3 regions of the Arthrobacter sp. STN4 genome follow, and region 2 is predicted to be linked to each of the others. Evidence: riboswitches for the same ligand, from Rfam matches in the RefSeq annotation. Region 2 holds a riboswitch; each other region holds the start of a gene.

Region 1 (3,264 bases), on a different contig from region 2:
GGTATTTAGTCCCAGGTCGCCGTAGTAGGAATTCAGGTTCAGCCGCGGATTCAGCGGGTCCGGGTCGCTGGCGTAGGAAATTCCCTGGTCGTTGACCAGCGCGGTGGGCAGGAAGAAGCCAACGAAGCCCAGTTGGGACGGCCTGGCATCGGGTGCCTTGACGACCAGCAGGGAAGTGTAGGCCCCGTCGCTGGGAATGGACACGACGGGCCCGCTAAACGCGGTCTTCCCGGTGCCGTCCTTGACGGTCACCACGGGCGCGTAGCCGTTGCCGACGAGATAGAAGCTGGCCCCGCCCACGGTGATCGGGTCGTTGACCTTCAGGATCCTTTTTACCGGCTCCGCCCCGGGTTTGTCTGTCACCGTCACGGCTGCGGTGAAGTCGATGGGCTGGCCGTAGTGGGCGGCCGAGGAACGGTCGAAGGTCACCGCGAATTTGTTTAGCGTGATGGCAAATGGGTCCAGCCGGGCGGGGTTGAAGTTGGGCCCGGGGGAAAACTGGTCATAGCCGACCAGGGTGTTGACGAAGGTGTCACCTTCGACCAGGATTTTCTGTCCCCGGTAGCCGAACAGGCCCCCGATGGCGACGCAGACCAGGACCCCGATCAGGGAGACGTGGAAGAGCAGGTTCCCCACCTCCCGGATCAGTCCCCGTTCGGCGGCGACGGAGGGGCGGTCCCCGCCGGCATCGTAGATGTGGACCCGGTAACGGCGCCTTCGCAACAGCCGTGCCGCATCCTGAACCGCCTGCCCGGCACTGATCCCGGCCGATTCCGGCAGCTCCAGGGTCCCGTATTCGGGCAGCCTGGACAGCCGCTTGGGGGTGCGGGGAGGAGCCGAACGCATGGCCTTCCAATGCGCCCGGGTCCTGGGGACGACACAGCCGATCAGGGACAGGAACAACAGCAGGTAGATGGCCGAAAACCAGGCGGAGGAATAGACGTTGAAGAACTGGAACCGATCCAGCCACGGCCCGTAGCCGGGATGGTCCTTCAGGTATTGGGTGACCACGGCGGGGTTGACCGGTCGCTGGGGAAACAACGAACCGGGCACGGCGGCCACGGCCAGCAACAGCAGCAACAACAAGGCGTTGCGCATGCTGGTCAGCTGCCGCCACGCCCAGCGCAGCGCCCCCCAGGCGCCCAAGCGGGGAAGTACAGGGTCGCCGGCCGGGGGCGTCGGTGCGGCTGTGGAACTCTCTTTCGTTGGTGGCACGGCTATTTCCCTGCCAGGGCGTCGGAGATCAGGGCTTTGAGGGTGCCCTGGTCGGCGGTGCCAAGGATGCGTGAGGCGACCCTGCCGCTCGTGTCGATCACCAGCGTGGTGGGGACCGCCTGCGGCGGGACGTACTGGGTCATGGACAGCAGCACCCCGCCGTCGGAGTCTTCCATGCTGGGGTAAGTGACACCAAAAGTACGCTCGAAGGCCGCGGCCTCCGGTTCCCGGTCACGGATGTTGACCCCGTAGAAGAGGACACCGTTCGGCTTGAATTCCTTGTACAGGGCTTCCAGCCGGGGTGCTTCCAGGCGGCAAGGGGAACAGGCGGCGTACCAGAAGTTCAACACCACCACCTTGCCCTTCCACGCGGCTGACTCCACGGCGGTGCCATCGAACAACTTGCCCGACAGGACGACCGGCTGCTTGCGTTCGGCCTTGGCGTACTGGGCCACGGATCCGTCCCCGGCGATGAAGTTCTTGTTGTCTCCCGCGTTGGCCTGCCGAGCCAGCGAATCGTTGGATGCGCACGCCGACAAAGCGAAGGTACCTAGTCCGGACAGGGCGGATAGCTGGAAGAATCGGCGCCGGGACGGCGGCGCCGTTGACGAAGTCGCTAATGCAGTCGGGGGGTTTTGGGGCATGGGATGGGGCATCGGTATCCTCATATAACGAAATTGTAACTTTTGGTTTTTGTCGGTTAGGCTGGTAAAAACACATACCCCTAACGGGTATGTTCGTGGGCCGTTTCGCCAAACCCCGTCGGCGGCCCGCGACCGTTCAGCTTCCCGACGGGGGCGGAGGAACCACCACCGGTGCGTTGGTGCACCTTGGGGTGAAGCACGCTCAACAAACAACAGCCATTGCGGCTGCGTGTTGGGCGGGCCGGGCAGGCCCCTCGCCCGAATCCGACAGCTAACTTCGCCGGCGCCGAGAGGAACCCCACCATGTCTACCCACCGCCAGCACGGCCGCCGCCGCGCCACCACTGCCATGCCCGTCCCCACCTCGCGTGGCCGCCATTGGGCCACCACCACTGAAGTTGAAGCCAAACATTTCACGCGCAGAAGGCCCTTGGGGATGGCCGTGGCCGCGGCAGGATTCATTGCGCTGACAGCCCTTCCGGCCGCCCACGCCGATACCGGCCACCTTGCCCCGGCGGTGACCGCCGGCGCAGCCACGACTTCAACGCAACCGGCTGTGACAGCGGACAAGGACATCGCGGTGTCCTTCGCCCATCCAGTGGTTCGCAGCAAGCCCGCGCCCTCTGCATTGGCCGCCGACGCCCTGCACCCGGCCGCCGCGCAGGAATCCCCGCTCCCGGCGCCGGCTCCAACAGCGGCACCGGCTGCCCAGACCCCAGCGGCCCCGGACCAGCCGTCCTCGGGGCTGCGCCCGCCCTTGGCCGCCCTGACGGTCACCTCACCCTTCGGGTACCGGAGCAATCCGCTGACCGGGGCCGGCGGGGAACTGCACACCGGGATTGACTTCGCCGGGACGTGCGGAACCGCAGTGTTCGCCTCTGGGGCAGGGACCGTGACCGAGGCCGGTTGGAGCCAGTACGGTGGCGGAAACCGCATCGTCGTCGACCATGGGGGTGGCATCAAGACCACGTACAACCACCTGGAGAGCATCGGGGTCAGCGTCGGCCAACAAGTGGGCGCGGGCGCCCAGATTGCCGGTGTCGGCTCGACCGGCAATTCCACCGGCTGCCACCTGCATTTTGAGGTCATGGTCGACGGCCAAACCGTCGACCCTGCACCGTTCATCTGACCGGCCCCCCATCACCGATGGAAGGTGATCCCTGCCGGGGGTGGGCTGAACCGACGGCTGGGCCGGTGGCAGTCCGTCCGTCGTGGTCCCGCCGGTTGGCCAGGTGTTCCCGGGTGAGTTCGGCGAGTTGGTCGTCGCTGAGCCTGTCGAAGGAGCGCGCTTCACGCTGGTCGCTGCGGGAGAAACGGACAAACATCAAAATGAGCAGGGGCAGGTCCACTATTTCGGCCACGAACCACAGCAGGTCTCCGGCCAGCTGCTGGTCCCGCAAGGGATT
Region 2 (3,264 bases):
CAAACGGGTGGCGCAGGGGAACAAGGGGACGTTTTCCGCCCTTGTATTAAGCAGGATAACGTTAGAGACAAAAGGCCTGTTGCCGGAATCTCGCTCAACCCCAGGAGGAATCTGACGTGACAGATTTGATTGACACGACGGAAATGTATTTGCGCACCATCCTGGAGCTCGAAGAAGAGAACATCGTGGCGCTGCGGGCCCGCATTGCCGAACGTCTGCACCATTCCGGCCCCACCGTCTCCCAGACCGTCGGGCGGATGGAACGCGACGGCCTGGTCATCGTCTCCGGTGACCGCCACTTGGAACTGACCCCCGCCGGGCGCGACAAGGCCACGCGCGTCATGCGCAAGCACCGCCTGGCCGAAAGGCTGCTCTCGGACGTCATCGGCCTGGACTGGGCCTATGTGCACGACGAGGCGTGCCGCTGGGAGCACGTCATGAGCGAGCGGGTCGAGCAGCGGCTGTTCGAACTGCTGGGCAAGCCGGAGGAATCGCCCTACGGCAACCCCATCCCCGGGCTGGAGGAACTGGGCGGCAATGTGGCCCCCGTCTTCGCCGCGGGCCTGGTCACGCTGGTGGACGCCATGGCCTCCTATTCCCCGGAACAGTCCGTGACCATCCACCGGCTCTCCGAACGCATCCAGGTGGAGCCGGAGCTGCTGACCCAGCTGGACGAGGGTGGGCTGCGTCCCGGCGCCACCATCTCCCTGGCCCAGGTGGGCGAATACATTTCGGTGCGCGTCCCCGGGATCGACGGCGCGCTTGAGCTGCCGCCCGAGGTCGCCTCCCACGTCTTTGTCTCGATGAGCTAAGCGGCCCGGGACGTATCCGGTCCGCCCCGGCGGGCCCGCAGCCGGCCGGATTGCGGCCGTGGCTGCGGCGGAACGCGTCAGGCGCTTGACGCGCAGCCCGCCAAATATAACGGAATTATCACGGCTGTCGTTTTTACCGTATAGTAACTACGTGGCGCTGTAACCAAAGCGTTACCAACCTCTGACACCGAGCCTTGCCTTCAGAGGGGGAATGAACCGTTTCAGGCAAGGACGGGGGAACCACAACCGGCAGGCCGAGAAGCCTGCCTTGGGGTGAAGCCAGGTCTCGCACCACCCGCAACCCATCAGGCACCATGCCCAGGACGGGGCGGGAGCCGGTGCATTGCGCGTGCCGCGGGCCAGGCCGGATCAACCATTGCACTCTCTGATCCGAATCCGACAGCTAACTCCGCAGGTGCTTCGCAGAGAGGTTTTTAGTGTCAGAGGTCAAGCAGCGCGGACGCCGCCGGGCGGGTCCGCCATGTACCGAACCGGCAGCGACTGCCCAGCCAACCCGCCGGGAGCTGCTCGCGGCCGAGCGGTCGGGCGTAGCACCCCACCCCACGTTGGGCGGGCTGATCCGCAGCAGCATTGGACGCGGGGCCGGCCAGAAAGTCGGGATGGCACTGGCCGCCACCGGCCTGGCCCTCGCCGTGACCGTGCCGTCGGCCGGCGGGGCGCTTCAGCTGGCCGGTAGCGACACCCCGGCCGGACCGGCCGCGTCGCAGTCACTGGTCACCGCGGCGGCAGATGTGCCGATTACCTTTGAAGCGCCGTCCATTGCCAGTGCACTCAACCCGGATGGACAACTGAAGGAAACGCTGAAGGTCAAGGCCTCCAACGTCACGCCGCAGGCTGCCAAGGGAACGCTGTCGGCGCCGTTGAAGGTGCTCACGCCGTCCTCGCCGTTTGGCTCACGCCTCAACCCCCTGACCGGGGCGATGGGGGAAATGCACACGGGGCAGGACTATGCCGTCCAGTGCTCCACGGCCGTGTTCGCCGCGGCCGGCGGCACGGTGGCCTTTACCGGCTGGCACCCCTACGGCGGAGGCAACCGCGTGGTCATCGACCACGGCAACGGCCTCTCGACGTCGTACAACCACCTGAGCTCCATCGGCGTGAAGGTGGGCCAGGAAGTGGAGCGCGGGCAGCAGGTGGCGCTCAGCGGCACCACGGGGGCCTCCACCGGCTGCCACCTGCACTTTGAGGTCATGGTCGACGACCAGACCGTTGACCCGACCGGGTGGCTTTAAGTCCTCCACAAGGGGGGCCAGGTCACGACTTAGAGACACGACCGTGACCTGAACGTGACATTGGAAAAAATCTGTTGTACCGTCGTAACCGCGCCAACTTCGAATCAAGCTGGCGCCTGTGAGTGGATTGCCTAGCTCTGCCACCGCTCACGGTCCGTTCGTATCAATCGTCTGGCAGGGGCGGGGGAACCATTATCGGGCTTCTTTTATGGAAGTCCTAGGGGTGAAGCCGCGAAGCGTCCGTCCATGGAAAACAATTCCTGGAACGGGTGTGGAGCGGCCGGGTGACTCCCATCCGAATCCGACAGCTTACCTCGCAGGCTTTGGGAGAGGATCCTTCTTGTCTTCAAACACTGCCCTTGGGCGTCACCGCGCCGAGGTTGTTAAGACCAGCCCGATCTCCGTCATCACGAAAGCCGTCGGCTCCAACGTCGGTGGTGTCGGACGCCAGGCCGCTGTAATCGCAGCAGCTTCCGGACTGGTCCTCACTTCCGGCATTGCAGCAAATGCCGCCACCCCCACTGTGGAGCGCGCCTCCGACGGTGGCACCACGCTTAGCCAGAACACGCAGCTTGCCTCGGCAGTGACTGCAAAGTCGACCGTGAAGATCTCCTTCGCAACCCCCAAGGTGACCTCAACCCCGGCTCCCGTTGTTGTCACGCCCCCCGTGGCCGCGCAGAGCAGCGACGTTGCCCAGGTGCCCGCCGCCCAGGCCCCTGCAGCGGCTCCGGCCGCCACGGTCACCACCACCGAAGCAGCCCCCCAGCCCGCCACCAAGAGCGGCATTGGCGCCACGATCGCCGCTGCGGCCCTGGCCCAGCTCGGCGTGGCCCAGGACTGCACCATGCTGGTCACCAACTCGCTGGCAGCGGCCGGGATCAACTACCACGGCTGGCCGGCCGGCTACCTCTCCCTCGGCCGCACGGTTTCCGAGGCTGAAGCACAGCCCGGTGACCTGATCTACTACGCCGACGGCGGCCTGGGCATGGCCCACATTGCCGTTTACATCGGCAACGGCCAGGCCGTCCACGGCGGCTTCCACGGCAGCACCGTCGTCTGGTCGGTCGACGTTGGCGGCTCGGCCCCCGTGTTCATCGCGATGGGCCACTAGTTCCGAAAAGCTTCCAAGCACCGGCCCCGTCCATAGGACGGGGCCGGTGCTTTTTAATGGCAGGCCGCCGACGCAGGCAGCCGCGGCC
Region 3 (3,264 bases), on a different contig from region 2:
CGGCACCCGCGCCAGCACGATCGCCCCGGCGCACATGGTGCACGGCTCCAGCGTGACCACCAGCGTGCAGCCCTCCAGCCGCCACCCGCCAATCCTCCGGGCAGCCTCCCGGATGGCCACCATCTCGGCGTGCGCCGTGGGGTCCCCGTGCGCCTCCCGTTCGTTGCGCCCCACGCCGAGCACCCCGCCGTCGGGCCCCAGCACGACGGCGCCGATGGGTACGTCCCCCGTGTCCAGGGCGCGGCGTGCCTGCTCCAGGGCAAGGCCCATCCACGCAGCATGACGGGTCGTGGCGGGCGTCTCGGTTTGGCGGGAATTCGATAGGGGGGACACGGCTCAATGGTAGCTTTTATCTATGCGCGTACTGGTTGCGGATCATCCGCTGATTGCCCACAAATTGACTGTCCTGCGGGACAAGAACACCCCCTCGCCGGTTTTTCGGCTGCTGACCGAAGAACTCGTCACCCTGCTGGCCTACGAGGCAACCCGCGAGGTGCGCGTGGAGCCGGTCAACATTGAAACGCCTGTGACATTCACGATCGGCACGGGCCTGGTCAAGCCCACCCCGCTGGTGGTGCCGATCCTGCGCGCCGGGCTGGGCATGCTCGAGGGCATGACGCGCCTGCTGCCCACGGCCGAGGTCGGCTTCCTCGGCATGGCCCGCAACGAGGAGACTCTCGAGGCCATCACCTATGCCGAACGCCTGCCCGAGGACCTCACGGGCCGCCAGGTGTACGTGCTGGACCCCATGCTGGCCACCGGCGGCACCCTGATCGAGGCGTTCAAGTTCCTCTTTGACCGTGGCGCCGCGGACATCACCTGCATCTGCCTGCTGGCCGCGCCGGAGGGCCTGGCCAAGCTGGAAGCCGCCCATGGCGACCGCGACAACGTCCACGTGGTCCTGGCCTCGATCGACGAGGGCCTGAACGAAAAGTCCTACATTGTGCCGGGCCTGGGCGACGCCGGCGACCGCCTGTACGGGGTCGTGGACTAAGGAAGCAACGAGAAAGGGGCCAACCCGCGAGAACGGTGTCAAGCATCACCGTTCTCGCGGGTTGGCCCCTTTCTCGCGTCAGGAGGGGTGCCGGTCAGTACCAGCCTGCCGCCACTTCCTGTCCCCAGGCGCCGCACGGGGTGCCGTAGCGCGCCTCAATGTATTGCAGGCCCCAGCGGATCTGCGTCCTGTAGTTGGTGCGGTAGTCCGCGCCCACGCTCGCCATCTTCTCGGCCGGCAGCGACTGGGCAATGCCGTACGCACCGCTGGAGGCATTTTCCGCCGAGGTCAGCCAGCTGGATTCCTGGGTCCACAACAGCCGCAGGCAGCCCATCTGGTCCGCACCCCACCCCTTGGCTGCCAGCTGGCCCGCCGCATACGCCTGCGCGCCGGCGGGGTCGTCGACGAGCACGGGGGCTGCGGCCTTGGCCGGGGCTGCGGCCTTGGCGGGGGCGAGGCGGGTGACGCCGTCGGACTGGCTCTCGACGGTGGGGGCCTTCGCTTTGGCTGATTCTTTTGCCTGGGCCGCGGAGCCGACGTCGATGCGGGAAAAGCTGACCGCAATGCCCTTCGGCGCTGTAACTGCCGACGGCGTTGCGCCCGTCGTTGCGCCGGAAGTGGCGCCCGCCGTGGCGCCGGTGGCGGCACCGGAAACCAGGCTCGCCGCGGCGAGCCCGCCGGGGACGTTGTTGGTGGCTGCCTGTGCCAGCCCGCCCCCGGCCAGGAGGGCTGCGGAGACGGCCACAACGGCCATGCGCCGGGCCGGGCCACGGGTATTTGTTGCCTCGGCCTCCTGCCTGCGGGCCTCGCGGCGGGAAATCTTGCGTACGGGCTCGGCGCGGCGCCGGCCGTGCTGGGGTGCTGCAGACATAAAAGTAGGGCCTCTCCACGCCTGCGAGGTGAGCTGTCGGGAACGGATGGGAGCATCCGGCCGGGCGGCGGGCAGCAGCAGCTGCCCGGACTTTCGGCTTAACCCCAAGGGCTTCCATGGGTAGGAGGCCCGCAAAGATTGGGTCCCCCGTCTCTGCCATCTGTGTGAACGGGAAATGGGCGGCGGCAGAGCTCGGCGAACCGTCCATTTGTGCCAAGGAACCGTGGGTGGCTCGGCGGGCACCCTGCCAACGTTACCGAACCAGGAGCGCATTGTCACATTTTGATAACGGTGTGGCCAGGGTGACATTTACTTAGCAATGCTAATGACCTATGCTAACTAAGAGAAGATACGCAACTTTTAGCACCAGGTTGATACTGACGATGACTCAAGCACCCACCACCAAAACCCTGCCGGCCAAACGCCCCGCCGGCCCAGGCCCCCTTGCCGCCGAGCTGAGGGTGGCCGTCATGCGCACCTCCCGGCGGCTGCGCGCCGAAGCAGCCTCGCGGGATATCAGCCCCGGCCAGTATTCCGTCCTGGCCGGCATCCTCAACGGGCCCCTGACCGTGGGGGAGCTGGCAGAACGCGAACAGATCCAGGCGCCGTCCATGACGCGGATTGTCAACGGCCTTGAGGCCGCCGGATACGTCACGCGCGGGGACAACCCGCACGACCGGCGCCAGGTCCTGGTCCACGTGACCGAAGCCGGCACCGCCATACTGCAGAAGGCCAGGTCCCGGAGGACGCAGTGGCTGGCCAAGGGCATCGCGGGCCTGTCCCCGGAAGAGCGCGCCACGCTCCACGAAGCCGCCCGGATCCTGCAGGAGATGAGCGCCAGGTGAATTCCATGTTCCGCGCCCTGAAGGTCTTCAACTACCGGCTCTGGGTGACCGGGGCGCTGGTGTCCAACATCGGCACCTGGATGCAGCGGGTGGCCCAGGACTGGCTGGTGCTGACCATCCTGACCCACAACTCCGGAACCGCCGCCGGCATCACCACCGGCCTGCAGTTCCTGCCCATCGTCTTCCTGGGCCCCTTCGCCGGCCTCCTGGGCGACCGCGTCAACAAGCGCAAGCTGCTGCTGTGCACCCAGACGGCCATGGGACTGTGCGCACTGCTGCTGGGGCTGCTGGTGGTCACCAACACCGTGCAGCTGTGGCATGTCTACGTCCTGGCATTCCTGCTGGGCGTTGCCAGCGCCTTCGATGCCCCGTCGCGCCAGGCGTTTGTCTCCGAAGTCGTCAGCAAGGAGGACGTGCCCAACGCCGTCGCCCTCAACAGCGCATCCTTTAACCTCGCCCGCCTGGCGGGCCCGGGCGTGGCCGGCCTGGTCATCGCCCTGTTCGGCACGGGCCCGGCCTTCCTGATCAACGCGGCCAGCTTTGTGGCCGTGATC

Evidence for each region. Region 2 has a riboswitch for cyclic di-AMP ahead of MMF96_RS17175 (M23 family metallopeptidase). Riboswitches for the same ligand answer to the same signal wherever they lie in the genome.
Region 1: linked by a shared signal. The riboswitch ahead of MMF96_RS08930 (M23 family metallopeptidase) and the one ahead of MMF96_RS17175 (M23 family metallopeptidase) in region 2 are both predicted to bind cyclic di-AMP.
Region 3: linked by a shared signal. The riboswitch ahead of MMF96_RS13165 (hypothetical protein) and the one ahead of MMF96_RS17175 (M23 family metallopeptidase) in region 2 are both predicted to bind cyclic di-AMP.

The regions. Positions count from the first base shown of each region.
Region 1 covers NZ_JAKZGX010000009.1:57,188-60,451, reverse strand. Annotated here, with positions in the region: gene MMF96_RS08940 (cytochrome c biogenesis protein ResB) at 1-1,098, opposite strand, end outside; gene MMF96_RS08935 (TlpA disulfide reductase family protein) at 1,218-1,859, opposite strand; cyclic di-AMP (ydaO/yuaA leader) riboswitch at 1,956-2,157, shown strand; gene MMF96_RS08930 (M23 family metallopeptidase) at 2,163-2,987, shown strand; gene MMF96_RS08925 (cytochrome c oxidase assembly protein) at 2,980-3,264, opposite strand, start outside.
Region 2 covers NZ_JAKZGX010000032.1:31,093-34,356, reverse strand. Annotated here, with positions in the region: gene MMF96_RS17180 (metal-dependent transcriptional regulator) at 117-812, shown strand; cyclic di-AMP (ydaO/yuaA leader) riboswitch at 988-1,247, shown strand; gene MMF96_RS17175 (M23 family metallopeptidase) at 1,433-2,065, shown strand; cyclic di-AMP (ydaO/yuaA leader) riboswitch at 2,217-2,402, shown strand; gene MMF96_RS17170 (NlpC/P60 family protein) at 2,406-3,176, shown strand.
Region 3 covers NZ_JAKZGX010000018.1:7,997-11,260, forward strand. Annotated here, with positions in the region: gene tadA (tRNA adenosine(34) deaminase TadA) at 1-333, opposite strand, end outside; gene upp (uracil phosphoribosyltransferase) at 356-994, shown strand; gene MMF96_RS13165 (hypothetical protein) at 1,089-1,865, opposite strand; cyclic di-AMP (ydaO/yuaA leader) riboswitch at 1,872-2,057, opposite strand; gene MMF96_RS13170 (MarR family winged helix-turn-helix transcriptional regulator) at 2,249-2,710, shown strand; gene MMF96_RS13175 (MFS transporter) at 2,716-3,264, shown strand, end outside.